3 regions of the Arthrobacter sp. 001422645 genome follow, and region 2 is predicted to be linked to each of the others. Evidence: predicted binding sites of a transcription regulator. Region 2 holds the regulator's gene; each other region holds the start of a gene.

Region 1 (9,886 bases), on a different contig from region 2:
ATCCTGGTCCGCTCCTCCGAGTGGGCGTAGCCACCCGACTGACTGGCAGTTGGGGCCGTTTTGGGGGCTCAAAACGGCCCCTGCTGCGAGCTAGTTGGGCAGGATGATGTTCAGGGCGTGCGGCTTCCGGGCCGTGCCCTCGACCAGCTCTGCTGTCCACTTTTCGGCCGCAGCTTGTCTCAGCTGCGCCGGTGTCCGCGGCGCCCTGCCCCGCCGGGTCAGCAGGTGCCGGGCGAGCTCGCCGCGGGTGTGCTTCGCGAAGTGGCTGACCACCTTCCGCACGCCGCCCACCTCGGTGAAGACGTTCACGGCCACTGTCAGCTGGGGCGGGGGAGCCCACGCCGCGGCGTAGGTGCTGGAACGGCAGTCCACCAGCAGTTCACCGTCCACGACCCCGGCGAGGGCCGCCGTGAGCTGCGGTTTCCAAAACGACGCCAGCCGTCCGACATCGGGCAGTGCGGTGGACATCGACAGCCGGTAAGCAGGCACGCTGTCCCCGAAGCGGATGGCACCCCAGAGCGCGGAAATGACCATGACTGATTCATCCGCCTTGCGCTTCTGCGCGGCCGTCAGCGAGTCATAGCCCAGCGCGTCATACAGCACGCCGGAGTAGACCTGATGGGCCGGGGCGGCCGGCTCGGCGTGCAGCCGCGTGTTGCGTTCGACGTCGGCGCGCAGCGAGGCGCCCACGCCCAGGAGCGCGAGGGCATCTTCGTGGGCGCTAACCGTTCCGAGGCCGTCCAGCACCTTGGCCCGGTACGTGTTCAGTTCGGGAAAGCTCAGGGAGGTCCAGTCGACGGCGTTGCCGGCCGTCGCGGGGGTCTTGCCTTCGGAGGGCGGCAGCAGAATCAGCACTGGCCAATCTTAGCCGTCCGATCCCGGTGGCGGCCCGCCGTCCGGCACTGCGCCTGCTCGGACTGGCCGGCCCGGAAGCCGCGGGGTCAGCCGAGGTTGCGGCCCAGGAAGGACAACACGCCGGGCAGGACGGAACGCCAGTAGGTGTCGTCGTGGCCGCCGGGCTGGAAACCACCCTCGACGGCACCCGGCAGACCGGCACGGTAGTCACGAACCGTGGCGGCAAGGTCGTCTCCCGTGCCGCAATCGATCCGTTTGGGCAGTGCCGCGAGGCCGGAGCGGAGCGCGAACACGTCGTGTGCCGCGAAGTCGGCCGGGCCGTCGAAGGCGTTGTTCAAGCGAGGATCGTACGCTTTCCAGACCGCCGGACTCATGGCCGCGACGGCCCGGACCCCGGGCAGCCTGCCCTGGGAGGCGAGCAGGAGGGACCCGAAACCTCCCATCGAGAGGCCGACGAGGCCGATCCTGCCGAGGTCGTAGCCCCGCCGTCCGAGGAACGGCGCAAATTCCTTCACCAGCATTGACTGGGTGTCGGTGCCGTTCGCGCGCGGATGCCACCAGTTGTCCCCGCCGTCCACGGCCGCGATCGCGAAGGGCGCGCCGCCGGCGTCGAGGTGCCGCCGCAGGGCCTCGTCGGCAGCCAGGCTCTCCAGCAGGACGGAGTGGTCACCGCCGAGTCCGTGCAGAAAGATCGCCACGGGCAGTTCGGGCTGAGCGTTGCCGGGCGGCATATCGGGCGCGGCCAGGGACCAGCGCGTGGCGACCCCGGGCCGGTAGGCGGAGACGAAGGAGCCGGCGCTGGTCCGGACGGTCAGCGGGGCGGCGGCCGTCGGTGCGGTAGCGGCGGGAAGGGATGTCTCGACCGGTGTGAGGCCTTCCGTGCACGCTGTGAGCGCGGACGCACCAAAGCCAATAGCTGCCAGCTCAAGCAGCCTGCGCCGGGTCAGGGCGGACTGGTCCATGCATCGATCCTAGGCCCGGCCGCGGGCTACGCGGCCCTAAATGGTGGCGCCGGTGACTCCGCCGGTGGCGTCGCCAGCGTTCCCGCAATCCCTGTCTTGGCCGCGTGGTCCTCGCGTGCCAGAAATGCTGCCAGTTCGGCGATGGTGCTCATCAAGGGCGCGGGGAAGACGACCGTTGAGTTCTTGTCGACCCCGATCTCCACGAGGGACTGAAGATTCCGCAACTGCAGGGCGACGGGGTGGGCCATCATCGTGTCTGATGCCGCGCCCAGCGCCACGGCAGCGATCGCCTCTCCTTCGGCCGCGATGATCTTGGCCCGCTTCTCCCGCTCGGCCTCCGCCTGCCGGGCCATCGCCCGCTTCATACTGTCCGGGAGCTGGATGTCCTTGAGTTCAACGAGTGTCACTTCGACGCCCCATTCCAGGGTGAGGGCGTCCAAAATTTCCCGGATGTCGCTGTTGATCCGCTCGGTCTCGGACAGCGTCTGGTCCAGGCTGTGCCGGCCCACCACCTTCCGCAGGGTGGTCTGGGCGATCTGGTTGATGGCCGCCGCGACGTCTTCGATCGCTACGACGGACTTCACGGCGTCGACCACCCGGTAATACGCCACTGCCGAGATGTCGACGCTGACGTTGTCCTGGGTGATGATCCCTTGTGACTGGATCGGCATTGTCACGATCCGCAGGCTCACCAGCTGAAGCCGGTCCACCACCGGGATGATAAACCGCAGGCCGGGCATCCGGACCGCGACCACCCGGCCCAGCCGGAACAGGACGCCTTGTTCATACTGACGGACAATTTTGATCGACATCCTGGCGAGGATGAGCACCAGGATGATGGCGAGGACCCAGATGATGATGGCTGTCCAGTTCACTTCAATCGTTTCCTTGACTAGCAGGAATACTCCTCCAATTCTCCCACCGGCGGCCCCAAAATACGCTGGTGGGAGGGCTCCGCCGGGGGAGACCGTAGAATGGACGGCGGATGGGTTGACCAGGCGGCCGCGCGCCACGGAAGTGGCTCGAGGAACGTCCGGGCTCCGCAGGGCAGGGTGGTGGGTAACGCCCACTCGGGGTAACCCGCAGGCCAGTGCCACAGAGAACAGACCGCCTGCATGCGGCGTGTGCTTGCACGGGCCGCAGGGCAGGTAAGGGTGAAACGGTGGTGTAAGAGACCACCAGCTTCCCGGGTGACCGGGAAGGCTAGGTAAACCCCACCCGGAGCAAGGCCAGACAGGACACGTTTGAGGGCTGCCCGCCCGAGTGTCCGGGTAGGCTGCTGGAGGGCGTCGGCAACGGCGTTCGTAGATGGATGGCCGCTACTCCTGTGCTGGTAACGGCACGGGAACACAGAACCCGGCGTATCGGTCAACCCATCCACCCACATCGCCGCGGCTCTGCCTCGCGCCCCGATCCTGCCCGGTCTGGCCCCGTGTGAGTCATTTCACGCGTCACCGGGCACCGGACCCCGCCGGCCCGCCCGTAGAATGGATGGTGAACGTAGAAGTTCTGCCGCCGGGTCTGCGTTCGCAGCCGGTGGCTTTTCTTTGCTCGACAGGCGCCCGGGGTGGACCGAATCCCCGGCGCCGAGGTGCCGGAGAACCTCCGGCCGCCGACTTCCGCATACGACGTCGTATGTGGTGGATTCTAGGAAGGTATTTCTGTGAGCCAGACGTCAGATTCTTGTCTTGATACGTGGATGGGCCGGGAGGCGCTCGCCGAGGCCATGATTCCGGTGATCGGCCGGCTGTACCGGGAAAACAACGTGGTCACCTCCATCCACGGCCGCAGCCTGATCAACAAGTCCACCATGAACATCCTCAAGGCCCATCGCTTCGCGCGCCGGATGAGCAAGGAAGAACTGCGCCTCGAAGAGACCGCCCCGCTGCTGGATGCCCTGACCAAGCTGGAGCTCGGCGCCGCAGCCATCGACATTGCCCGCCTCACCGAGAAGTACCGGGCCGAGGGCAACGGCGCCACCCTGGACGAGTTCCTCCGTGCCGAACTCGCCGACGTCGTGGGCAAGCGCGGCGGCGATGACCGCACCAGCACCGACGTCGTCCTCTACGGCTTCGGCCGCATCGGCCGGCTCCTGGCCCGCCTCCTGATCGAAAAGGCCGGCGGAGGCCACGGCCTGCGCCTGCGCGCCATCGTGGTGCGCCGCGGTTCGGACAACGACCTCGCCAAGCGCGCCAGCCTCCTGCGACGCGACTCGGTCCACGGCTCCTTCGAAGGCACCATCAAGGTGGACCTCGAAAACGACACCATCACCGCCAACGGTGTCCAGATCCAGGTCATCTACTCGGACAACCCCGCCACGGTCGACTACACCGCCTACGGCATCCACGACGCCCTGGTGGTCGACAACACGGGACGCTGGCGCGACGCCGAGGGCCTGTCCCAGCACCTGCAGAGCAAGGGCGTCTCCCGGGTCCTGCTCACGGCGCCGGGCAAGGGCGAGCTGAAGAACATCGTTCACGGCATCAACCACGGCACCATCGCCGACTCGGACACAATCGTGTCAGCGGCCTCCTGCACCACCAACGCCATCACCCCCGTGCTGAAGGCCATCAACGACCGGTACGGCGTGGTGCACGGCCACGTGGAGACGGTCCACTCGTTCACGAACGACCAGAACCTGATCGACAACTTCCACAAGGGCGACCGCCGCGGACGCTCCGCCGCGCTGAACATGGTCATCACCGAGACCGGCGCCGCCAAGGCTGTCGCCAAGGCGCTGCCCGAACTGCTGGGCAAGCTCACCGGCAGCTCCATCCGCGTCCCCACCCCCGACGTGTCGCTGGCCATCCTGAACCTGAGCCTGGAAAACGGCACCACCAAGGACGAAGTCAACGATTACCTGCGGGAAATGTCGCTGCACTCGGACCTCCGCAAGCAGATCGACTACATCGATTCTCCCGAAGTGGTCTCCACCGACTTTGTCGGCTCGCGCCGCGCGGGCATCGTCGACGGCCTCGCCACGATCTCCAACGACAAGAACCTGGTTCTCTACGTCTGGTACGACAACGAATTCGGCTACAGCTGCCAGGTGGTCCGCGTGATGGAGGAAATGGCCGGCGTGAACCCGCCGTCATTCCCCGCCAAGGACGCTGCCGCCACCTTGGAAGCGGCCGGCCTGCCCGTCGAGGTCGACGCCTGAGATCCCACGCCTGAATTCTGTGCCGTTCTGCCTTTCCCGGCCGATCCTCTGGAATCGGCCGGGAAAGAGCACCACAATGGTGCAATGGAACAGAACTCGGCAGTGGAGCACGAAACCACCCTGGAACACGCATTGGACGTCGCCCGCGCGAACGCCAAGGAAGCCAAACGGCTCCTCGACGACGCCCGCGCCAAGTATGCGGCCGGTGACGTCGACGAGGCGCGGGTCCAGCAGCTCGAATCGCTGATGGCCCTCGCCAACGAAGACCTGGTACGCGTGACCAGGGAGAACTGACAGGGCACCCGTCCTCCACACTGTGGACAACCCCCGGGGCGCCGGGGGAGCGGCCTAGGCTTCGGGGGTGAAGAGACTTCACCCCGCCCGGAAGCCGGCATGACGCTCACCTGGGCGGAGTTCCGGAGGGAACGACGCCGGTCCCGCCAGGCGTGGGCCCTGCTTGCCGCTGCGGCACTCGCCGTCGTCGCGGGACTCGGCTGGTTCTTCACCGTCGGGCAGTTTGCCGCCGTCGAGCCGCCGGCGGGAGGACCCAGCGAAGCTCCCGTCCTGGCAACCGGCTGGATGGACGCGGTCCCTTCCGTGCGCCCTGTTACGCGGGGTCCCGCGGCGGCGCTGCTGGACACACTTCCCGTCAAAGGCCGGGCCGCCAAGGACAATTACGACCGCAGCGCGTACGGACAGGCCTGGCTGGACGTGGACCGCAACGGCTGCGACACCCGCAACGACATCCTCCGCCGGGACCTTTCCGGCGCCGAATTCACCGAGGAATCCCAGTGCCGGGTGGCCGGCGGCACGTTCCGGGAACCCTACACCGGCCGCCAGCTCACCTTCCGACGGGGATCCGGGAGCAGCAAGGCAGTCCAGATCGATCACGTCGTGGCGCTGGGGGATGCCTGGCAAAAGGGCGCCCAGGAGCTCACACCCGCGCAACGCGAGCACCTGGCGAACGATCCGCTGAACCTGATCGCCGTCGACGGCCCCGCGAACCAGGACAAAAGCGCGTCCGACGCCGCCACCTGGCTGCCGCCCAACAAGAACTTCCGCTGCCACTATGTCGCCCGGCAGATCTCCGTCAAAGCCGCCTACCGTCTGTGGGTCACTCCGGCGGAGAAGGACGCCATGAAAAGGGTCCTCGCCTCCTGCCCCGGGCAGCAGACGGTTGTTCCCGAGACTCAGTAAACTACCCGGCGGCGAGTCCCGCCTCCAGCCGCTCCACATCCTCCCGGTGGCAGAGTTCGGTGGCCTGCGTCGTCACCGTGGCGCTTCCGGCGGCGACGGCGGCCCGGAGCGCCGCCGCGAGGGTGCGGCCCTGCGCCAGGCGGAGGACGAAGGCGGCCAGGAAGCTGTCGCCCGCACCGACGGTGCTTCGCACCTCCACCTCCGGCACGGCCAGCCGAAGGATCCCGGACTTCGAGGCCAGCACGGCACCTTCCGCACCCAGGGTCAGGGCGACATGCTCCGCGGACCCGTCCGCGACGAGCCCCGCGGCGGCCTCAACCTGGCTCTCACCGCTCTCCAGCGTTGTGCCAAAGTGCAGCCCCAACTCCCGCCGGCTCGGCTTCACCAGGAACACCCCCTCAGCGAGGGCTTCGGCCAGCGCCGGGCCGGAGGCGTCCACAATGCAGCGGGCCTCATGCCGGCGCGCCAGCCGCGCCACCTGGGCATAGAAATCATCCGGGACCCCCGGCGGCAGGCTGCCGCTGGCCACGACGTACCCACCCACGGGAATCGAATCCGCCACGAGCGCCAGGCACAGCCGCCACTCGGGTTCACTCAGTTCGGGGCCCTGAAGCACAAAGCGGAACTGCTTGCCCGTCGTCGTCTCGTCCACCGTGAAGTCCTCGCGCGTACTGCCTTGGATGGGCACCGCCAGGGTGGGGATGCGTTCGGCCTCGATGAGGCGGCGGTAAGCCTCTCCGGTGGGTCCGCCGGCGGTGTAGACCGCCAGTGTCCGCCCGCCCAGGCGCTGCACCACCCGGGACACGTTCACGCCCCCGCCGCCCGGATCAAGGCGGCTGGCGCCGCAGCGCAGTTTGTGGCCGCTGGTAACGCGCTCCGTTGCAGTGCTTACGTCCAGCGCGGGATTGACGGTAAGCGTGAGAATGGGCTGCATCATGCTCCGTCCGGGGGCTTCCATGGCCCCAGCATAGGAGCACAGGCCCGGGGCTGTCCCGGGTCCGCCGTCCCCTTGTGGGCAGTCAACCGCTCGGCGAGAATGGGCGCGGCAGGAAAAGCGGCAGAAGGTCCGCCACGCCGCGATGAAATGGGACGGGCGCCATGGCACAGAACATAGACGGCTCCGACACAGCCGGCTCCGACACGGCCGCCTCCGGCAAGGACGGCGCTGGCAAGAAAAAGGACGGCACCGGCAAGAAAAACGCAGCCCGGAAAGGCGGGTCGGGCCGCAAGTCCTCGAGGCCCGCGCGGCTGCCCCTCGGCGTGTACGAGGAAGAGCTCTTCCGGCTCCAGGCCGAGCTCGTCGCGCTCCAGGAATGGGTCCGCAGCTCGGGCGCGCGGGTGCTGGTGATCTTCGAAGGGCGCGACGCCGCAGGCAAGGGCAGTGCCATCAAACGGGTCACCCAGTACCTGAATCCGCGCGTGGCCCGCATCGTGGCACTGCCGGCCCCGACGGAGCGGCAGCGGGGCGAATGGTATTTCCAGCGCTACGTGGCGCACCTCCCCGCCGCGGGGGAGATCGTCCTGATGGACCGTTCCTGGTACAACCGGGCCGGCGTCGAACACGTGATGGGATTCTGCACGCCCGCCGAACACAAACGCTTTATGGCGCAGTGCCCGGTCTTTGAACGCCTCCTGGTCCAGGACGGCATCCTCGTGTTCAAGTACTGGTTCTCGATCAGCCACGCGGAACAGGAACGGCGCTTCAAGTCACGGCTGGATGATCCGATGCGGCAGTGGAAACTCTCGCCGATGGACCGGGAGTCGATCCTCCGCTGGGAAGACTACTCCCGGGCCAAGGATGACATGTTCATGCAGACAGACACCGCCGAATCGCCTTGGTACGTGGTCGAGGCGGAGGACAAACGCCGGGCCAGGATCAACATGATCGCCCACCTGCTCTCCAGCATCGACTACACGGAAGTCCGGATGGAGCCGGTGACGTTGCCGGAACGGCCCAAGGCCGTCAACTACACGCGCCCACCCCGGGAGTTGTTCCGCTACGTTCCGGATCACGCCGCCATGCTGCAGAGGCCGGACGAGGGATAACCGCGCAGCGGGAAATCCGTGAGGCGGCATTTCCACGCTCCACGGCCGTTTCGTCGGACCGGGAAGGTAGGGTACCGGCATGGACATCATCCTGGTACCCGGTTTCTGGTTGGACGCCTCATCGTGGGAGGAGGTGACCCCGCCGCTGGTTGCGGCCGGACATCACGTCCACCCGCTGACGCTGCCCGGGCTGGAATCGGCAGACGCGCCGCGGGCCGGCATCGGCTTGCGGACGCATATCGACGCCGTGGTGGCGATAATCGACGCCTTCGATGACCCCGTGGTCCTGGTGGGCCACTCGGGCGGTGGCGCCATCATCCACGGCGCCGTCGACGCCCGCCCGGACAGGGTGGTCCGGGCGATCTACGTGGACAGCGGGCCGCTGGGAGACGGCGGCGTCATCAACGACGACCTGCCGGACGACGGCGACGCGGTGCCGCTTCCGCCGTGGGAGTTGTTCGAGGACGAAGACCTCACCGACCTCGACGAGGAGCTGCGGTCCATGTTCCGGGCCCGTGCCATCCCGCAGCCCAAGGGCGTGGCCCAGGACCAGCAGCGGCTGAACGACGAGCGCCGCTACGACGTCCCGGCGACCGTCATCGCCTGCGAGTTCCCGTCGTCAATGCTCATTGAAATGATCGCCGGCGGCCACCCGTACGTTGCGGAACTCGGGCGCGTTCGCGACGTCGACTACGTGGACCTGCCCACCGGGCACTGGCCGCAGTTCACCAAGCCGGCCGAGCTGGGCGCGGCGATCCTTGCCGCCGTCGACCGCAGCTAATTCCGCGGCGGAAATTCCCCACTTTTGGGACCCGCCGCCGGCGTGTCCTGCCAAACCGCCGGGGATTTCCGGCGCCTCGGCATCAAAGGCGGGGAAATTCGCCGCATGCCGGCCACGTCGACGCCGAACATGGGGGACCGCCCAGAACCTAGTGCCCGAACGGGTCTGGATCCACGCCGGGCATCCAGGTCAGCCCGGGGACACCCCAGCCGCTTTTCTTGGCCAGCTTCATGGCCTTGCGGGCGTACCGGTCAAGGAGGCGGTTGACGTAGAGTTTGCCGTCTAGGTGGTCATATTCGTGCTGGAGGACCCGGGCGAACCAGCCCGTCGCCTCAAAATCGACCGGGTTGCCGTCCCCGTCGAAGCCCTGCACCCGGGCCCACTCCGCGCGCTTGAGCGGGTACTGCCCGCCCGGGAAGGACAGGCAGCCCTCCTCTTCCTCATCCGGATCCGGCAGCGCGCCGGAGACCTTGGAAAGGGTCAGGACCGGGTTGACGACGACCCCGGACGGCGGGGCGCCGTCGTCGTTGTCGAACTTGTAGACGAAGAGCCGTTTGCCGACCCCCACCTGGGGCGCGGCGAGACCGACGCCATTGGCGGCGTCGTTGGTCTCGAACATGTCGGCGATCAGGGTCCGGAGCTCGTCGTCGAAGACTTCAACCTCGGCGGCCCGGCGGTGCAGCACGGGTTCGCCCCAGATCGTGATGGGCAGGACGGTCATGGCAGGAAAGTTCCTCTGTTGCTGTTGCTGTTGCTGTTGCTGTTGCTGTTGCTGTGTGGGTCAGTCGGCGATGGTGCGGCCGACGACGTCGCGCATGATTTCGTTGGTGCCGCCGAAGATGGTCAGCAGCCGGGCGGCCAGGAAGGCCTGCGCCACGGGGTATT
Region 2 (9,886 bases):
ATCCGCGCTCCCGCTGGGAGCCGACTGGGAGCCTTGGTCCTCGAGATCCCAGGCGCCGGCGAGCAGCCTGCGGATCGCGGCAGCCTCCCCGGCCAGCCGGTGGTCCTCGCCGCGGGCGAGGAGCCCGTACTCCACCATGGTGCGGCCATCGTCGTGGGTACCCGTCCGGACCCAGACACGGCGGCGGTTCACGTACAGGGAAGTGACCAGGCCGGCCACCGCCAGGAGCGCGAAGATCAGGGCATACAGCTGGCCCGGATTGTGGTGGATATCGACGCCGACGTACCGCTTCACGCCGTCGAAGCTGATGGAGCCCTTGCCGTCCGGCAGGGTGTAGCTGGCGCCCGGTGCGAGGGTGATGCCGCCGGCGTCGAGGTTGCGGGCGTTGAGCGGTGTGAGCTTCTTGACGTCGAGTTCGAAGACGTTCTGCGGGGCGCCGTCGTCCAGGCCGAGGTCGCCGTAGTACGAGTTCAGGGTCAGCTGCGGGTTGAACAGTTCCGGATCGCCGCTGAAGGACACGCCTTCATCCGTGACAAACGCGGTGGGCAGGAAGAAGCCGGCGAAGGCGAGTTGCTCCGGCTTGGCGTCCGGGACCTTGATGACGGCGGAGGAATAGTAGTTATCGCCCTGCAGCTTGGCCACCACCGGACCCTGCATGGCGACGTTGCCAGCGCCGTCGCGGATGGTGACCACCGGGGCGTAACCGTTGCCGGTGAGATACATGCTGGTGCCGCCGAGGGTGAGAGGGTCGTTGACCTTCAGCACCTCTTTCTTGGCGGGCGCGTCCGGCGATTCCTTCGTGGTCACGTCGGCCTTGAAGTCGATCGGCTGGCCGACCTTGCCCTCGGACTCCCGGTCAAAAGTGATCTGGAACTTGTCCAGCTGGACCGAGTACGGCTGCAGCTGGCTGCTCTGGAAGTTGGTGCCCGGAGTGAACTGGTCATAGCCGACGAGGGTGTTCACGAACGTGTCGCCCTCGACGAGGATCCGCTGCCCGCTGTACCCGAACAGCCCGCCGATTGCGACGGACACCAGCACGCCGATCAGCGAGGTGTGGAAGACCAGGTTGCCGACTTCGCGCAGGAAACCGCGTTCCGCGCCCGCCGATGGCCGGGCGCCGTCGCGATCGCGGACGTCGACGCGGTAGCCGCGCTTCTTCAGGAGTGCGGCCGCGTCCTCAATAGCCTCCGACGCCGGGATCCCGGCTTTGGCGGGGATCATGAGCGTGCCGTATTCGGGCAGCCGGGACAGCCGCGCAGGCGTCCGCGGGGGCTGGGACCGCATTGCCTTGTAGTGCGCGATGGCGCGCGGGACCACGCAGCCGATCAGCGAGATAAAGAGCAGGATGTAGATCGCCGAGAACCACGCCGAGGAGTACACATCGTAGAGCTGGAGCGAGTCGAGGATCTTGCCGTAATCCGGGTTGTCCTTGATGTACTGCGTGACGATCGACGGGTTGGCGGGCCGCTGCGGAAAGAGCGAGCCGGGGACCGCAGCGACGGCCAGCATGAGCAGCAGGAACAGCGCGGTGCGCATGCTGGTCAGCTGGGTCCAGGCCCAGCGGAGCATGCCCACCGGGCCAAGCGTGGGCAGGACAGCCTCAGCCTTTGCGGCCGCGACTGGACTGCTGCCGGATTTCACACCGGCTCCGCCGGACGTGCCGCCAGGCTTGGTGACGCCGGACGTGACGTCCGGCTTCGTGCCGTCGGGCTGGGAGCCGTCCCGCTGCGTGCAGTCAGGCTGGGGGCCGGCGCGCTTCGTGCCGTCGGCTGGGAGATTCTTCTCTTCGTTCACTCGCTCGCTCATCAGATCGGCAATTTCACATCGGTTTGGAACCAGTACTGCAACTCGGAAACCCAGGTCCCCCACACGCCGGTGGCCATCAGCAGGCCCAGCCCCACCAGGATTCCGCCGCCAATGCGCTGGATGGCGAGCCGGTGCTTGCGGAAGAAGGACATCACGCCGATGCCGCGGCGCACGGCCAGGGCAATCAGCAGGAAGGGGATGCCCAGGCCCAGGCTGTACACAAACGCCAGGAAGGCCCCCTTGGTCGCCGACGATCCGCCGGAGAGGCTCAGCAGCTGGACCGCGGAATAGGTCGGGCCGATGCAGGGCGCCCAGCCCAGGCCGAAGGTGATGCCCAGCAGCGGCGCACCCCACAGCCCCGCCGGCGGCTTGGACTGGATCTTGGCGTCGCGCTGGAGCCAGCCGAAGCCGCCCATGAACACGACGCCCATGATGATCACGAGCAGGCCCAGGACCTGCGTGATCCAGGCGTTCTGCGAGCCGGTGATCAGGGTCCCCAGCTGCCCGAACGCCCCACCCAGCAAGACAAAGATCACGGAGAAGCCCAGGACAAACAGCCCGATGCCGGCCAGCATGCGGCCGCGCTTCTGCTTCTGGAGGTCGACGCCGGTCAGTCCCGTGACGTAGCCCAGGTACCCCGGCACGAGGGGCAGCACGCAGGGCGACAGGAAGGAGACGAACCCGGCGAGCAGCGCCACCGGGATGGCAAGCACTAGCGATCCGCTCAGGATGGCTTCGGCGAAGGGGCTGTTCACGGTGGCCGGCCCGCTACTCGGCCACGGCAGCGGCGATAAGTGACTTCAGGGTGCCCTTTTGGATCTCGCCGAGGACGCGGGACGCCACCCGGCCCTGCTTGTCCAGGACGAGCGTGGTAGGCACCGCTCCCGGGGGGACCAGGCCTGATACGGCCAGCAGCACGGCGCCGTCCTTGTCGTTGAAGCTCGGGTAGGTCAGGTTGAAGGTTTTGTCGAACGCTTCCGCCGTGGCCTTTTCGTCGCGAAGGTTGACGCCGAAGAACTTCACGCCCTGGTTATTGAAATCCTGGTGCAGGGCCTCCAGTGTGGGCGCCTCCACCCGGCAGGGCGCGCAGGCCGCGAACCAGAAGTTGAGCACCGTCACCTGGCCCTGGAAGGCCTCAGCAGTAACAGCAGTGCCGTCAAAGAGCGTGCCTTGGATGGCGATGGGGCTCTTGCGGTCCGCGACGGCGAATTCCGTCACCGAGCCGTCGCCGGCCACATAGTTCTTGTTGTCTCCGGCCTTGGCCTGCTGGGCCAGCGCGTCCTCCTGGGCGCAACCGGAGAGGCCCAGTACGACGGCGAGGGCCGCACCGCCCGCCGTCAGGACGCTGCGGCGGGACAAGGGTGACGCGCTGGCATTGTTTCCGGCCATGCTCAGGCTCCGGGGGTGCTGGACGCACCGGGGAGAAGGGCGGCAGCAGGCTCGCTGTACTCGACACGCAGGAGGTTCCCGGCGTCGTCGAACACCAGGGACGTGACCGAAGTGAGCGTGCATTCGCGCTTGCGCGGATCATGCCACAGGGGTTTGCCCTCGGCACTGAGCCGGGTGGCCCAAATGGGCAGCTGGTGGCTGACGAGGATGGCTTCAGCACCCTCGCCGCCGAGTTCGATGGCCCGCAGGCGGGCGTCCTGCACCGCGGACATAACGCGGGCGGCCTGGTCCTTGTAGGCCTCGCCCCAGGAGGGCCGGAACGGGTTGCGCAACATGGGCCAGTGCTTCGGCTTGAGGATCTCCGCCTTGTCGACGTGGAGCCCTTCGAAGTAGTTAGCTGCCTCGATGATCCGGGCCTCGGTGGCGATCTGGAGGTTGAGCGTTTCGGAGATGGGCTGCGCCGTCTCCTGCGCGCGCGTCAGCGGCGAGGCCGCGAGGTGGACGATATTCGCTCCCTGCGCGGACCGCTCCCTGAAGTGCTCGGCAAGCGTCCGGGCCATCTCCCTGCCAAGCTCGGACAGGTGGAATTCCGGCAGCCTGCCGTACAGGACGCCATCGGGATTGTAGACCTCGCCGTGGCGGAGCAAATGAACAGTGGCTTGGGGCATGTGTACCAGTTTCTCAAAGATGTCGGGCGATTCGAAATCTTCTACATGAAGTAGAACTGAGGCGTTTTGAAAAATGTTCCCCGCAGTTGGAATAAAAGATGCAAATGCATGTTTATACTGGGTGAAGCAGTTAGTTGAGACTTCAACAAATGATGCTTCAACTAACGATCAGACCAAGCGCAGCACCCGACTCAAGGAGAAACACCATGGCACTTCCCGCAAACGTCACCACCGGCACCTGGACCCTCGACAACTCGCACAGCGAGATTGCCTTCACCGTCCGCCACGCGGGCATCAGCAAGGTCCGCGGCCAGTTCAAGGACGCAGAGGCCACTCTGGACCTCGCCGAAAACGTGGCCGACTCAAAGGTCAACGCCACCATCAAGACCGCGAGCTTCGACTCCGGCGACGTCAACCGCGACGGCCACGTCCGCGGCGAGGACTTCTTCGACGTCGAGCAGTTCCCGGAAATCTCTTTCGTCTCCAACACCATCGTCCCCAAGGGTGACGCCTACGAACTCCAGGGCGAGCTCACCATCAAGGGTGTTACCCGCCCGGTGGCCCTCGAGACCGAGTTCAACGGCGTTGCAGTCGACCCGTTCGGCATGACCCGCGCCGGCCTGTCCGCCGAGACCACGATCAGCCGCAAGGACTTCGGCCTGACCTGGAACGCAGTCCTCGAAGCCGGCGGCGTGCTGGTCAGCGACAAGGTTGCCGTCAACCTGGAACTGGCCTTCATCGCCCCCGCGGCCTAGTCCGCACCACATGGCTGGCCGGTCCCCGCGACCGGGCCACCCTGGGGCTTTCAGCCTCCGGCACCCCGTTTCGTCCTTGCGACGGAGCGGGGTGCCGCGTTTATCCCGGACTGCGGCCGCCGAGGCCGAGGGCCGTTTGAGCAGTACGCGGCGGCCCGTTTCTGATCCGCTCCGACATGCTCCGCAACACACCCAGATTCCCTAGATACCGCCAGATTCGCGGTCTACAGTGAGACCCATGAGCAACCCCAATGAGGTACCCCCGCCGCAGCCGCCGGGTGCCCGGCCCCCGCAGCCGGGCACCGTCCCGCCCGCTGGCGCCGAGCCGCCTCGGGTCACGCCGGCTCCGCCGGAGGGCAACCAGCCGCCGCAGCAGGGTTACCAGGCTCCGGGCTACCAGCCGCGGGATTACCAGCCGCCACTTGGGGATCAAGCGCCGGGCCGCCCGGCTGGGGGCTTCCGCTTTGAACTGCCGACGGACCGGCCGCGGAACTTCAACGACGCCATGCCGCGCGAAGGTTTCTCCGGCATGTTTACGGTGACGTGGCTGCCGACCGAGCTCAAGGTCGCCTATTGGATCTGGCTCATCGGCGGACTGCTGGGCTTGCTCGGCGGCGTCATCGGCCTCTTCGGGTCCTTCGTGCTCCTGGCAGTGGCTCCTGGTCTAGGGTTCGTGGTGCTCCTCCTGGTGCTCCTGGCACTCGCCCTCGCCGCGGCGCAGGTGATCCTTGCCATGAAAATGAAGGAAGGGCACGAATGGGCCCGCTTCGCTCTCACGATGGTCGCCGGCATCTCCTTGCTGTTGGCCATCCTCAACGCGAGTGCGGCCGACGGCCGGGGCGGCGGCAGCTGGCCGGGCTTCGTCATCAGCCTCGTGGCGACCGTGCTGATGTGGCTGCCCAACTCGCAGGCATGGTTCGCCTCGCTGCGAGGGCGCAGTTGAACCATCCCTGATTACCGTCCGAGCCCTGCCGCGGCGGCCTCCCCCTGCCCGTGGACGCACCCCGCGGCGCCCGCCTGACGCGCGGTGAGAATACCTCTCCGGAATGATCCGCCCTGACGCCGGTGCGCGGTACGGTGGACGTAACCATGCTGGGGGCAGGGCAGGAAGCTGTTTCCGGTATCCGAACCAGTCCGCCATGCAAAGGAACGCCCATGAGCATCCCGCCAGTCCCGCCGTCGAACCCGGACGCCCCCGAGCCCGGCGACCAGCAGGCCCCCCGCTACGGCCAGAACCAGCCGCAGCCCGGTCAGCAGCCGCCGTCCGCCCCGCAGTACGGACAGACGCCGCCCTCGGCACCGCAGTATGGTCAGGCGCCGTCCGCGCCACCGTATGGTCAGTCCGCGCCGCAGTACGGTCAGAACGCACCGCAGATTCCCCAGTACGGCCAGAACCAGCCGCAGTACAACCAGCCGCAGCCCGGTCAGCAAGGGTATGGACAGCAAGGGTATGGACAGCCCGAGTACGGCAAGTCCCCCTATGCCCAGTACCCCTCCCAGCAGCCGCAGGCCACGTCCGGCATGCCCCAGCTCGTCAACACGGCCTTTTGGCTCATCGTCGCGTCCGGCGTGGTATGGATCCTCTCCCTGCTGATGGCCCTCGGCACCCTGGACTCCCCCGATATGCGGAACATGTTCGAAGAGCAGATGTCCGCAAGCGGCGCGGACGTCAGCTTTGAGGACATCCGGGGCGTCCTCGTTGGCAGCATCCTCGTGTTCGCCTTGATCAGTGCGGGGCTCTACGCCCTGGTCGCCCTGAACGTGCGCAAAGGCAAGAACTGGGCACGGATCCTCGGCACAGTCTTCGCGGCCTTGTCGATCTTCAGCATTTTCCCGCTGAGCCTCGGCACGCTGGCCGTTCTCCTCGGGATCGCCGGCATTGTGCTGTTGTACCTGCCGGCAGCGTCGCCGTACTTCAGTAAGCAGCAGCCGTTTGCCAACCCGTACGGGCAGCCGGGCGGCCCGTACTAGGCACCAGCACTAACGAAGCACCAGCACTAGGCAGGGAAACCCGGCCGCCGCATCCGGCGGCCAGGTGCCAGCGCTGAGGGCGCGGGAGCCGGACGGCTGACTGAAACTAGTCAGCATCCTCCGGGTCCTGCGCCCTTTGTGCGTGGTAGGCAAGGATCTGGAGTTCGGTGGCCATATCCACCTTGCGCAGGTTCACGCCGGGCGGCACCTGCAACATCACCGGCGCAAAGCTGAGAATACTGCGCACACCGGCGGCAATCACACGATCGCAGACGTCCTGGGCCACGGCGGCCGGCAGGGCCAAGACCACCATGTTGGCGCCGGTCCGTTGCAGCACCGGCTCCAGATCCGCGGCGTCACTGACACGCAGCCAGCCCACCTCGCTGCCCACCACCAACTGGTCGGCATCGAAAATCGCAACGATATCGAACCCGCGGGACTCGAACCCGCCATACCGGGCCAGGGCCTTGCCGAGGTTGCCGGCACCGACGATCGCGACCTTCCAGTCGTGCGTCAGGCCGAGCGCCGCGGCGATGTGCCGGTTGAGGTACTGCACTTCGTAGCCGACGCCGCGGGTCCCGTAGGAGCCGACATAGGAAAGGTCCTTGCGGAGTGTGGAGGAGCTGACGCCTGAGGCCTCGGCCAGGGATTCGGAGGACACCCTGTCCACGCCCTCCGAAAGCAGGGTGGTGAGGGCACGCAGATAGATGGTCAGCCGGGCCACGGCTGCGGGCGGAATCTGCTTGGAGGCAGTCCCTGCTCCCCCGGGCAGCGCCTCAGGGGATGAATCGAGCGAAGTCACTATCTGCTCCATTGAGTCGCGTTGTGACTTCCACTCTAGAGCCCCCGCGGTTCAGCGAACAAAGCAGTCTGTCCAACCGCTCCCGGCGCGTCAGGCCTGCCGGTCCAGCACCCGCCGCAGTGTCCGCTCCAGCCGGACTTCATCGATCTTCCAGAAGTCCCGCTGGACACCGTCCACCAGCACCACCGGGATCTCCTCCGCAAAGCGCTCCCGCAGTTCGGCGTCGTCATCCACCGGCTGTTCCCGCCAACCGATTCCCAGGCTCTTTGTCACGCGGTCGACGGCGGCCCGCGCCGCCGAGCATAGGTGGCAGTCGGCTTTGGTGATGAGGACGACGTCGGGGTTCGGCATGGCTCCACGGTAGCCCGGCGGCCCGTCCCGCGTCGACGCGACCCGACACATCCGGCACATCCGGCACCACCGCCGCGGCAGGGCGGCGGGAACGGGCCCCGGCGTTGACTAGACTCGTGGCATGCCCGAAGAGAAGTACGCCGCTGTGGTCACTGAGCCTGTTGCAGCACCGCAGCACGGCGAAGCCGCGTTCTTCGACGTCGACAACACCCTGATGCGCGGCGCCAGCCTGTTCCATGTGGCCCGCAAGATGCACCAGCGCGGGGCGTTCACCATTCCCCAGGCGGCCGGCTTTGCCTGGAAGCAGCTGATGTTCGTGCTGCGCGGGGAAAACATGGATGACGTCCACGCGGTCCGCGACACCGCCCTGGGCTTGGCCTCCGGATTCACCGTTGAAGACATTGAGGCGCTCGGCGAAGAAGTCTACGACGAAATGATTGAATCCCGGATCTGGCCGGGGGCCAAGGCCCTCGCCGAACAGCACCTCCGGGTGGGCCGCAAAGTCTGGCTCGTGACGGCGACACCGATCGAGGTGGCCACGGTGATCTCCACCCGGCTGGGCCTCACGGGCGCCCTCGGCACGGTGGGCGAAATCCTGGACGGCTCCTACACCGGCCGGCTGGTCGGCGAGATCCTGCACGGCCCGGCCAAGGCGGTGGCCGTCAGCGCGATGGCCGAGACCGAGGGCCTGGACCTGGCCCGCTGCTGGGCCTACAGCGATTCCCACAATGACATTCCGCTGCTGAGCATGGTGGGGCACCCCGTGGCCATCAACCCCGATTCCCGGCTCCGCCGCCATGCCCGCGAGCATAACTGGCCGGTCTACGACTTCCGCTCCGGACGGCGCGCGGCCACCCTGGGGCTCAAGGCCGCCACTGTTGGAGGAGCCATCTACGGCCTCTGGCGGGGGTTCTCCCGCTTCCGCGGGCCCACCGTCTGACCCGCACCGCCGACCGACCCGCCCGTTTCCGCTACGCTTCCTGCCTCACGCTGCACTTTCGGACGGACGCTGCGTGGATCCGCGTAGCGTCAGTCCGAACCCGCGGCGCATCTCCGAACCCGGAGCGCCCGTCCGAATCCGCGGCGCATCTCCGAACCACGGGTGGGACGCCAAAGAAAATGCCCGCTGCCATAACGGCAACGGGCATTCACATGGTGTGAAGTATCTCTACTTCTTATTGCGACGCTGGTGGCGCGTCTTGCGAAGCAGCTTGCGGTGCTTCTTCTTGGCCATACGCTTGCGACGCTTCTTAATAACTGAACCCACGAAAGTTCCTTACCGGCTAGATGCAGTACCTGCCTGTTGGAAAGGGTCCGCGGTCTAAGCAGCAGACTGTACAACTGACAGGTTCTTACAATGACGTAAAACGTTCCTTAACAGGGTACCGCCTATCGGGGGCACACCACGACCGCTGACGCCTCATGGTCTCCTGCAGGCCCTATTCCGGCCGCAGAAGACGCGGAAGGGTCAAGCTGTTTCCGTGTGCCCGTCGACAACAGCACCTTTGAGGTACTGCTCGACGGCGGTTTCCGGCACCCGGTAGGAGCGCCCGAAACGGACTGCCGGCATCTCGCCGGAATGAACAAGCCGGTACACGGTCATTTTGGACACGCGCATCACATCCGCGACTTCGGCCACGGTCAAGAAGCGTGCGTTGGAGAAGTTAGCCTCCGAAGACATTTCCTTATTCCTTTACTCAAGCGAACGACAGCCCCATCTGAGTGACATGGCGGTGTGCCGATGCTGAGTCATCAAACAACCATGTACTAGATACTGTAGGGGCTGATGGTGCCCATGTGAAAGACTTGCGCCGCAATCCCAGGTGCCGGAAACGGAAATTCCGCGGCTCCGCCCTGCCGGCACGACTTCCTAGGCCCGCGTCCGGCGGATGCGCGCGGACGCCGCAAGCTGCGTCAGTACCGAGGCCGTGACGTCCCAGTCCATGCAGGCGTCTGTCACGCTCTGGCCGTAGACCAGCGCGTCCGCTCCGGCGGCGTGCTCGTCGACGTCGAGGTTCTGGGCACCGCCCACGAGGAAGCTCTCCAGCATGACGCCGGCAATGGCCCCGGCCGAGGCACCTCCGTGCTCCAGCTGTGAGCCGATTTCGAGGGCGACTTCCGCCTGCCGGTGGTGGTTCTTGCCG
Region 3 (9,886 bases), on a different contig from region 2:
TGCAGCCGTCCGGCCGGGCCTACTGGGCGTTGTCCGCGAACCGCAGCTGCAGGATCGTCGCGATGGTGCCTGCCGTGAACGTCCCCGCCAGCACCACGTAGCTGCCCGCCGTGAGCGTATCGACCGGGTCCGCCACCATTCCGATCAGCAGCGGGACGATCGAGTAGGGGAACCACTCCGCCCAGCCGGTTCTGCCGAACAGGTTCCCCAAGGCGAGCATCACGAGGGAGAAGGCGATGGGGGCCACCTCACCGCGGCTCAACACGGCAATCCAGGCAACCACGGGAGCGAGCAGGAAGGATATCGACGCAGCGAGCAGCACGTTGGCCAGGCCGGCAGCGGCCAGCTCCGCAGAGAACCCCGGCAGCCCCATCGCAAATCCGATCGCCATCGCCTCGAGGAGGACGAGGACAATGAGTGCCATCCACCACACAGCCGCGACCCCCAGCTTGGCGACGGCGAACCAGTGACGGGCCACGGGCAGCGCGAGCATGTTCTTGGCGGTGGCATCACCGTACTCCCGGCCGAACAAGTAGGCCACGATGAACGCCAGCAGGAGCATCCCACCAATGCCAAAGACCAGGGTGAGCATGTAGAAGTATTCGGGCCACGTCGCCTCGAGGCCAGCGAGGCTCGCTTTGGTGCCCACAAGCCCCAGCTGGGCCGCCCGCCCTGGCTCGCGCACGATCCACATGAACAGCGCTATGCCGAGCGGCATCATCGCGAGCACGGCCAGGGTGGCCCAGGTCGCCTTGGCGCGGTGGAGCTTCGTGAACTCGGTGGCGAGAACCTGACCGAACATCAGGCCACGGAACCCTTGGCTGCAGTGCCCGTGGCTGCAGCGCCCGCGGCTGCCTCGCCCGTGGCTGCATCGCCAGTGCGCGCGAGGAAGTAACGCTCCAGGTCCAGCGTCAGCAGCGCCTGCTCGCGTTCCTCCGGGGTGTAGGCGTCGGCCGCGAAGGAGCGTGCCTTCGCGGCGAGGTCGTCGCGCGACGACTCCTCGATGAGACGCCCGTTGTGGATGATGCCGATACGGTCGGCAAGATGGGCGACCTCGGCAAGGATGTGGCTCGACATAAAGACGGTGACGCCGCGTTTGTCGGCGAGTGAGCGGAGGAGTTCGCGGATCTCGACGATGCCGGCCGGGTCGAGGCCGTTGGCGGGCTCGTCGAGCACCAGCAGTTCGGGGGAGTGCAGCAGCGCGCGGGCGAGCGAGAGGCGTTGCTTGTTGCCGAGCGAGAGCTGCCCGGCGCGCCGCCCGGCGCACGGGCCGAGGCGGAGCAGCGTGATTGAGTCCTCGACCGACCCCGGCGGTGAGCCGGTGAGGCGGCGCTGAATGTCGAGGTTTTCGCGCACGGTGAGATTGGGGTAGGCGGTGGCCGTCTCGACAAGGAATCCGACGCGCGAGAACACGCTCGTCTCCCCTGGGATGATGCGCCGGCCGAGTACGGTTACTTCCCCGCCGCTCGGTCGGATCAGGCCGAGCAGCATGCGGATAGTGGTTGTCTTTCCCGCCCCGTTCCTGCCAAGGAATCCGTAAATTTCGCCGCGGCGGACATCGAGGTTGAGCGAGTCGACGGCGGTGACGTCGCGGTACCGCTTGACGAGGGCGCGCGTGGAAACTGCGGTGGCAGGATGGGTCTCCTCCATGGCCCCATCCTGCCACCACGTCCGGAGCGTTCACAGTGCAAGTATTCACAGCGGGCCCAGCACAGGTTCCGGTTCTTGCGGCGGCCGGTTCGTATGCTGGCGCGGGGTGAGAGAATGGAAGGCGGTTCCCGCGGCCAGCCCGCCAGGAGCCATCCAGTGCTAATACAGCCGGCCGCCGTGTTGTCCTCCATGAGGATCCGGGCGCCGAGCGAACCACTACGAATGGAACACCCATGACTTCCGCCAAGACCATCCCGGCAGCAGCCCCGCCGAAGTTCGCTTCCATCGGCTCCCCGTACTTCGGCATCATGCTCGCCGTTATGGCCGTGGTGCTGATCCTGTCCAACATCGGGGCATCGAAGGGCGTCGCGATCGGCCCGATCATCACCGACGGCGGCTTCTTCCTCTTCCCGCTGGCCTACATCCTGGGCGACGTCATCAGCGAGGTCTATGGCTTCAAGGTGGCGCGCAAGGCCATTTTCACCACCTTCGCGCTCTCCGTCTTCGCGTCGCTCTGCTACTGGGTCATCATCGCGCTGCCGGGCTTCGACGACGATTTCGGCACCGCCAAGCAGGCCGCGCTGGAAGGCGCCTTGGGCCCGGTCCCGCAGATCGTGCTCGCCTCGCTGCTGGCGTTCCTGGCCGGACAGACCATCAACGCCTGGATCCTCGTGAAGATGAAAGCGCGCACGGGGGAGAAGTCCCTGTGGGCGCGCATCATGGGCTCCTCGGTGGCCGGGGAGTTCGTGGACACCCTGATTTTCTGCAGCATCGCGGCTTCCGTTATCGGGATTACCGACGTCGGCACTTTCGTGAACTACGTCGCCGTGGGCTTCCTCTACAAGACCCTTGTGGAGTTCCTCTTCGTCCCGGTCACGGCGGGCGCGATCGGCTGGATCAAGAAGCGCGAACCGAGCTACGGGGCGTAAGGGTTCCTCGTTCCTCCACCGTTTCGACGGTTCGGTGCCCACACGACGCCGCGAACCGTCTAGCCGCTGCGGAACCGTCGAAACGGCGGGCTGTCGGCGGCCGTGCCGCGGCTCAACGCCCGTAACACCCGGTACTTGAACTCCACTTCGTTGAACAAGTCCCTCCACTCGATCCGGATGAAAGTCCAGCCCTGTTCCATCAGGGCTTTCTCGCGGCGCCGCTCGGCGAACAGTACGTCGCCGGTGGGACGGTAGTCGAAGTACTTGGTGTTCCCGTCGAATTCAAGGGCAACTTTTCGCTCCGGCCAGGCAAAGTCCAGCCGATGCTCCCCGAGCGGAGTCCGGACCACGTACTGCACCTCTGGGTAGGCGTCATCCTGAGCCTGTGCAGCAGTTCCCTTGTCAGGCTTTCGCCAGCAGACTCGGAGCGGGGGTCAGCCAGTTCGAGGGCCCGCCGCAAGGCGACCACTCCATTGCGGCCTGCGAGATCGGCGCACCGGGCCCGGACGAGGCCAAGGTCAGCGCCCATCCGGGCGGCGAGATCCCGGAGGGGGATGTTTCCTGGGTCAGGTGCACGCGGTCATCGACTTTCCACAGCTGGAGGTCATGCAGGCTGGCGCCCGAGACGTGGCTGTAGACAAAGCGCCCCGGCGACGTCCTTAGCGTCCCGAGCGCATGGGCGAAGACCAGTTGCCGCCGTCGGACGGTGGAGTTCAGCCCCCGCCACCATTCTGCGCGGGCGTAAGTGCCGCGGCGCAAGCGGACGAGCTCCGACGGGTGCCCGCCTGCTCGACGTTTCCCGACGTCGTGGGCGCAGGGAACCGTCGAATCGGCGGCGACCCGGAGCCTAGGAGTAGTAGTTCCGCAGGGTCTCGGCCTTGAACTCGAAGAAGTTGCCGGCCTCGATGGCGAGACGGGCGTCGTCGACCATTTTCACCACAAAGCGCTCGTTGTGGATCGAGATCAGCGTGGCGGAAACCATTTCCTTGGCCTTGAACAGGTGGTGGATGTAGGCCCGCGAATAGTTCAGGCAGGCGTAGCAGTCGCAGCCTTCCTGCAACGGGCCGAAGTCCCGCTTGTACATGGCACCGGAGAGGTTGTACCGGCCGGTGGGGTGGTAGAACGCCGAGTTCCGGGCCACCCGGGTGGGGGAGACGCAGTCGAAGGTGTCCGCGCCGTTCTCGATCGCGGTGAAAATATCGTCCGGTTCGGAGATGCCGAGCAGGTGCCGGGGTTTGTTCTCCGGCAGTTCCTCGTTGCACCAGCGCACGATCGTGCCGAGGTTCTCCTTCTCCAGGGCGCCGCCGATGCCGAAGCCGTCAAAGTTCATCGCGCCCAGGTCCCGGCAGGCCTTCCGGCGCAGGTCCTCGTACTGCGCGCCCTGGATGACCCCGAACAGGGCCTGGTAGGGCTTGCCCGTCCGCTCGGCAGTGAGCCGGAAATGTTCGGTGATGCAACGCTCGGCCCAGCGGCGGGTCCGCTCCAGGGACTCCTCCTGGTAGCCGCGGGAATTTTGCAGCGTGGTGAGCTCATCGAAGGCGAACATGATGTCCGCGCCGATCTGGTGCTGGACGTTCATGGAGATTTCGGGGCTGAAGCGGTGCCGGTCGCCGTTGAGGTGGCTCTTGAACCACACGCCTTCCTCATCCACATGGGCCAGCCGCTCCTTGCCGGGGGCGACGGCGTCATCGGGCCCTGAATTGTCCACCGACTTCATGTCGATGACCTTCTTGAACCCCGAGCCGAGGCTCATCACCTGGAACCCGCCGGAGTCGGTGAACGTGGGCCCGCGCCAGTTCATGAACGCGCCCAGCCCGCCGGCCTCATCCAGGATGTCGGCGCCGGGCTGCAGGTACAGGTGGTAGGCGTTGGCCAGCACGGCCTGGGCGCCCAGCTCGGCCACGGACTCCGGGAGCACCGACTTGACGGTTGCCTTGGTGCCGACGGCGATGAACGCCGGGGTCTGGATCTCGCCGTGAGGGGTGGTGATGGTGCCGGTGCGGCCGAGGAATTCCCCGCCGTTGGCCGAAATTTGCGCCTCCGACGGTGAGCAACTTTCGCTCAGGCGTTTGCCCACGCGGAAGGAAAACTCGGACTGCTGGGCCGGCAGGAGCGGCGACACGGGTGATTCAGGATTGGCTGGCACCGTTCAAGTGTGCCAGCTAACAGCAGCCAACCCTTAGTGCAGCGGTTCGGATGTGGGGTAGTTCTCAGCCCGCCACTTGTCCCAGTAGCTGCGGACGGACTCCAGCTGGTGCGCCCCGAGGTCATAGGTGGAGACGATGACCAAGGACCCGCCCTCGGGCCGGATGTCCTTGATGGCCGGCTGGTCCGCCACGATCACCAGGCCCTCGCCGTGCTCGGCGTAGTGGTGGACCGTGAGCCCCACCTGGTGGTTGCTGCGGAACCAGACCCTGCCGGAGACTTCCTCGCCCGTCGCCAGGGTGAGCGAATACGGTTCGCCGGGCTTGGGAACATCCGACAGTCCCAGCTTTTCGATGGCGGACCCCTCATTCCCGGGGACCGAGAAGAAGAAGGTCCGGCGTTTGCCGTGCGGATGCCGTTCGAGGGCAAAACGGAGCTGCTGGATGAACGTCAGCCAGCCCTGGGTGATGTCCTCGTCCCAGGCGGCCCACTCTGAATTGTGGTCCACGGCGGCCCGCGTGACGCTGACTTCCGTGCCGGTCGGAACCGGTTTCAGGGTGAACACGTCCCCGCCGTCGACCACCAGGGAGGTGTGGTCGGCGCCTTCGATGACATTGGGGCTGAAGTAGATTTCATTGATCTCGGCCGCCTGGTCGTCGGCCTCCCAGCCGTGCCACTGGGCTACCTTGGCGGGTTCGCGCAGCATTGTCCAAACCTGCTGCGCGTCGGAGTTGATCACAACGCTCAGATTGTTCGTCACGGGGTGAATCTACAACGGCCGCCCGTGAGGGGGTAGGGGCCAAACGCCTTAGGAGCGGACAGACTCGAGTTCGTTGCCGATCCGGCGGTCCAGCTCCGGGGCGCCGATGGTCTCCGATCCGCCGTGGGCGCGCAGGAACAGGAGTGCCTCGAGCCGCAGGAGCCGCCACTCTCGTTCCGCATCCGGATTCGAGTTGTCCATCGAGCGGAAGATTTCCTTGTCGTACAGGTTCGGTTCGTTGAGAGAGCGCTGGCGGACCTTGGCGTTAATCCGGGCTTTGAACGGGTCCGTCTCCATGGCTTCCGGGGCGCGGAGGAACTTCTCGTAGACGGCGGCGCGTTCTTCCTGGCCAAGCTGGCGGCAGATGTAGCTGGACAGTGCCAGGGAGGCCTCCACCGACGACCAGCGGCCGCGGTTGCCGTCGAAGGGCAGCACATTGAGCAGATCGGCGACGGCGAGGGCGTTTTCGGGGTCCTTGAGGATGATGAACAGCTCCTGCGCGAGGTCGCTGAGGTCCTTGAGGCAGCTGCCGGACTTCGTGTTGATGCCCTTCGCCAGGCGCTCGCTGAGCAGCAGCACCCCCACCGACTTCGGGTGCGCCCCGGCCGCCGCCTCCACCACGGCCTCGGGTGTGCCCGCCGGGGCAGGGATCAGGGCCAGGTCCTCGTCGCTGGGGCCGCTCACCACGGGCGGAGCGGGCGGCAGGGGAGGAACGACGACGGCGGCAGCGTCGCCGTCGTTCTCCCCGCCCTTGTCCTGAGCGCCACTCTTGTCCTGAGCGCCGGCGACGGCGTGGACGCTATCGACGTCGACGCTGTCATCCTCCGGGGCCGGTTCGACGAGCTGCAACGGCGAGCCATCGTCGTCGGACGGGGTTTCCACGACCTCGGCAGCCGCCTCCAGAATCAGGACGGTGGACGCTGCCGCAATCCTGAGACCGCCGCCGCCGGTGAGGGTCGCCAGGACCATGGCGGGGGTACCGAAATCGTCGGTTTCGACGTCCACGCGCTGAATTTCGGCGGAGCGGTTGCCGTCGGGCAGGAGCAGATGATCGCCGCTCTGCAGAGATCCAGCCTGCTGTTCGATGTAGTTCGGGGCGGCCGGGGGGTGGGTCATCTGGAGTCCTTAAATTCTTTTGCGGTCCGCCCAACAGTCTACAAAGGCACCCGCGGGCTGCCAGCGGAGGGGCAGTTGCCGCAGCCGGCTGCGGTCAGTTCCCGACGCCGGCGAAGGCCAGGGCCTGCCGGATCAAGGCGCCGCGGCCACCGCTGAATTCGAGCTGGACGTCCGAGCTCATAACTTCCTGCGGCGTCATCCACGTCAGTTCCAGCGCGTCCTGGCGCGGGGAGCATTCGCCGGTGACCGGGATGATGTACGCCAGCGCGACCGCGTGCTGGCGGTCGTCGGTGAAGCCCGTGTGGGACGGGGACGGGAAGTACTCGGCCACCGTGAACGGCACCGGGCTGATGGGCAGCTGCGGGAACGCGAGCGGGCCCAGGTCCTTCTCCATGTGGCGCAACAGGGCGGCGCGGATGGTCTCCCGGTACAGCACCCGGCCGGAAACCAGCGAGCGGATCATGTTGCCGTCCTCGTCGGCCTGCAGGAGCGTGCCGACCTCGTTCACAAACCCGAGCGGATCCAGCCGGACCGGGACGGCCTCGACGTAGACCATGGGCAACCGGCCGCGGGCCTCGAACAAGTCATCGTCGGAGAGCCAGCCGGGGTTCGGGTCAGGAGTGCGAACGTTCATGGTTAAGTTCTACCCCATCCCTGACCCGAACCCTGCGCCGTCGTTAGGTGGCGAGCACCGATTCCAGGGGTTCCCCGGCGGCGATCCGTGCCAGCAGCGCCGGTTCGGCGGCGTCGGAAGCCAGGGCCCGCCCCAGGACCTCGGCCGCCGCCTCCGGGGACAGGACCATCACGCCGTTGTCGTCCCCCAGCACCCAGTCGCCGGGCCGGACGCGGATGCCTCCGCACTGCACCGGCACGTTCACGGCGGAGCCGCCGCTGCGGACCCGTTTGGTGGTCAGGCACGAGGTACCGCGGGCGAAAACCGGCAGGCCGGTGGCCCGAAGTTCCAGGATGTCGGTGGCCACGCCTTCGACGACGACGCCGGCGGCGCCTTGCGCTGTGGCCGCTGCCGCGGTGACCGCGCCCACGGGGGCGTGCCGGTGGTCACCGGACATGTCCACCACCAGCACCGCCCCCGGGTACAGCTCCAGCAGGGCCCGGTTCATGGCGTACGCGTCACAGTCCGCGATGCGCACCGTGACCGCCGGGCCCGCCACCTTGACGCCGTCGAGCAGCGACCGGATGGCCGGATCCACGAACCCGTCCTCCAGGAAGTGCCCGATCGTGGGGTAGCTGACGGCGGCGAGGCCTTCCCTGAGGCCCCCATCCGGCCCCTCGCCGAGCCGCTCGGTGAGCCGGGCGCGCACGGCGTTCCCGCCGCTCACTGGTTCACCGGGGCGGTCGCGCCGGCAACCACGGCGACGCAGTCGATTTCCAGCGCCACCCCCCACAGGCTCACGCAGACCGTGGTCCGCGCAGGCCTGGCCGTTCCAAAGAACTCCGAGTAGACCCGGTTGTAGTCTTCGAGACGTCCGGGATCGGTGAGGTAGGCGTTGACCTTGACCACGTGCTCCAGGCCCGACCCTGCGGCCTCAAGTACTGACTGGAGGTTGAGGATGGTCTGGCGAACCTGGTCCTCGAACGTGTCCGGCTGGTCATCCAGCCCGCTGATCGCGGGAATCTGGCCGGCGGTGAAGACGAAACCGTTGGCGACGACCGCCTGGGAGAACGGGCCGACGGCGGCCGCTCCCCCCGGGATCTGCGCGATCCGGCGGACAGTTCCGTTTACGGGAGGGGCAACGGAATGACCGGCGGGAAGACCTGCGGGAAGGACTCCGGGGCCACCGGTCATTTGGCGGCCTCCGCTTCGACGGCGTCGGCGGGGGCCATGTCGACGGCGTCGATGTTGCCGTGCCGGGTTTCCGTCAGGACGAACAAGGCGCCCAGTGAGACGAGGGAGGCAGCCATGATGTACCACGCGATGGAGGAACTCTGGTGGGTCACACCGAGCAGCCACGTGGTGATGAACGGCGTCGCGGCGCTGCCGAGGAGCCCGGACAGCATGTAGGCGACGGACAGTCCGGAGTAGCGGACCTTGGAACCGAACAGTTCGGCGAGGAAGGTGGCGATCGGGCCGTAGTTGGCGGCGAAGGCCGTCATCATGGCCAGGTAGGCGACGAAGAGCAGCGGCACCGACTTCGTGTCCATGAGCCAGAACATCGGGAAGGCGAACAAGGCTTCGGCGGCAACACCGGCGTAGATGATCGGCTTGCGGCCGTACTTGTCAGAAAGCTGGCCGAAGAAGGGGATCAGGACAAAGCACAGGGCGCAGGCCGCCAGCACCACCCACAGCATGAGGGCCTCGGAGTGGCCCAGTTCCTTCTTGCCGTACGCCACACCCGAGGCGACGAGCAACGTGAAGGTGCTGCCGGTGGACAGGGTGGCGACACCGCCGAGGATGACCTGCTTCCAGTACTTGGCCATGAGGGCCGCGAAGGGCAGCTTTGCTTTGGCGCCGGCTTCCTTGACCGCCTGGAACGACGGGGTTTCCTCGATGTGCAGCCGGATGTAGATGCCCACCGCCACGAGCAGCGCGGAGGCCAGGAACGGGATGCGCCAGCCCCAGGCGAGGAGGTCTTCGGTGCTCACACTTGAGGCGACGATGAGGAACGCGACGTTGGCGATCAGGGTTCCGGCCGGGACGCCCACCTGGACCAGCGAGCCGTAGAACCCGCGCCGGGACGGGGGAGCATGCTCCACCGTCATCAGGACGGCGCCGCCCCATTCGCCGCCCAGGGCCAGGCCCTGGATGACGCGCAGGAAGAGCAGGAGCAGCGGCGCCATGATGCCGATGCTGTTGTAGTCCGGCAGCAGGCCGATCGCGAAGGTGGCGGCGCCCATGGTCAGCAGCGAAATGAGCAGCATGGACTTCCGGCCCAGCCGGTCCCCGAAGTGGCCGAAGATGATGGCGCCCACCATGCGGGCCACATAGGCGGAGGCGAACGTTCCGAAGGCGAGCATGGTGCCGACGATCGGGTCAAAGCTGGGGAAGAAGATCTTGTTGAACACCAGCGCGGAGGCTGTGCCGAACACAAAGAGGTCGTACCACTCGACGGTGGTGCCGATGACACTCGCGAGGGCGATCTTGCGCATTTTGACCAGGTCTAGCCGGGCAGCGGCGGGGGAGGTGGTTTCTACCAGTTGGGCCATCAGTATCTCCAGATGGGGTGCGGGGACTAGTGTCCGATGCAAGGTAGTAGCCAACTCTCCTGTGTTGGGGATCACAGCTCAATGGCGAAAATCCCACCAAAAACCGCCCCGAAGTGTGCGT

What was found. The regulator Rex, encoded in region 2, represses fermentation and respiration genes when NADH is low (regulators of the CRP and FNR family bind a similar motif). The targets are predictions, from matches to a motif close to CTTGTGAANNNNTTCACAAG.
Region 1: the regulator Rex is predicted to act here: its motif matches at 3,249-3,268, upstream of AC6EUH_RS14650 (glyceraldehyde-3-phosphate dehydrogenase).
Region 3: the regulator Rex is predicted to act here: its motif matches at 1,683-1,702, upstream of AC6EUH_RS09180 (queuosine precursor transporter).

Annotation. Positions count from the first base shown of each region.
Region 1 covers NZ_JCBANT010000015.1:18,897-28,782, forward strand. The annotation lists gene AC6EUH_RS14625 (zinc ribbon domain-containing protein) at 1-30, shown strand, start outside; gene AC6EUH_RS14630 (YaaA family protein) at 91-855, opposite strand; gene AC6EUH_RS14635 (alpha/beta hydrolase) at 942-1,817, opposite strand; gene AC6EUH_RS14640 (SPFH domain-containing protein) at 1,844-2,692, opposite strand; RNA gene rnpB (RNase P RNA component class A) at 2,804-3,197, shown strand; gene AC6EUH_RS14650 (glyceraldehyde-3-phosphate dehydrogenase) at 3,481-4,977, shown strand; gene AC6EUH_RS14655 (hypothetical protein) at 5,062-5,271, shown strand; gene AC6EUH_RS14660 (HNH endonuclease family protein) at 5,371-6,174, shown strand; gene AC6EUH_RS14665 (1-phosphofructokinase family hexose kinase) at 6,176-7,132, opposite strand; gene ppk2 (polyphosphate kinase 2) at 7,423-8,220, shown strand; gene AC6EUH_RS14675 (alpha/beta fold hydrolase) at 8,300-9,001, shown strand; gene def (peptide deformylase) at 9,150-9,722, opposite strand; gene AC6EUH_RS14685 (acyl-CoA dehydrogenase family protein) at 9,783-9,886, opposite strand, start outside.
Region 2 covers NZ_JCBANT010000001.1:617,199-627,084, forward strand. The annotation lists gene resB (cytochrome c biogenesis protein ResB) at 1-1,569, opposite strand, end outside; gene AC6EUH_RS02880 (cytochrome c biogenesis CcdA family protein) at 1,806-2,561, opposite strand; gene AC6EUH_RS02885 (TlpA family protein disulfide reductase) at 2,575-3,195, opposite strand; gene AC6EUH_RS02890 (histidine phosphatase family protein) at 3,198-3,863, opposite strand; gene AC6EUH_RS02895 (YceI family protein) at 4,070-4,618, shown strand; gene AC6EUH_RS02900 (hypothetical protein) at 4,857-5,561, shown strand; gene AC6EUH_RS02905 (hypothetical protein) at 5,774-6,589, shown strand; gene AC6EUH_RS02910 (redox-sensing transcriptional repressor Rex) at 6,696-7,391, opposite strand; gene AC6EUH_RS02915 (glutaredoxin family protein) at 7,482-7,742, opposite strand; gene AC6EUH_RS02920 (HAD family hydrolase) at 7,864-8,682, shown strand; gene AC6EUH_RS02925 (30S ribosomal protein bS22) at 8,911-9,009, opposite strand; gene AC6EUH_RS02930 (helix-turn-helix domain-containing protein) at 9,211-9,423, opposite strand; gene AC6EUH_RS02935 (3-deoxy-7-phosphoheptulonate synthase) at 9,613-9,886, opposite strand, start outside.
Region 3 covers NZ_JCBANT010000007.1:25,107-34,992, forward strand. The annotation lists gene AC6EUH_RS09170 (ABC transporter permease) at 20-802, opposite strand; gene AC6EUH_RS09175 (ABC transporter ATP-binding protein) at 802-1,650, opposite strand; gene AC6EUH_RS09180 (queuosine precursor transporter) at 1,884-2,579, shown strand; gene AC6EUH_RS09185 (putative endonuclease domain-containing protein) at 2,639-2,929, opposite strand; gene AC6EUH_RS09190 (hypothetical protein) at 2,982-3,338, opposite strand; gene tgt (tRNA guanosine(34) transglycosylase Tgt) at 3,427-4,725, opposite strand; gene AC6EUH_RS09200 (SRPBCC family protein) at 4,759-5,484, opposite strand; gene AC6EUH_RS09205 (DUF6707 family protein) at 5,533-6,600, opposite strand; gene AC6EUH_RS09210 (NUDIX hydrolase family protein) at 6,695-7,234, opposite strand; gene AC6EUH_RS09215 (RraA family protein) at 7,278-7,940, opposite strand; gene AC6EUH_RS09220 (RidA family protein) at 7,937-8,407, opposite strand; gene AC6EUH_RS09225 (MFS transporter) at 8,404-9,765, opposite strand.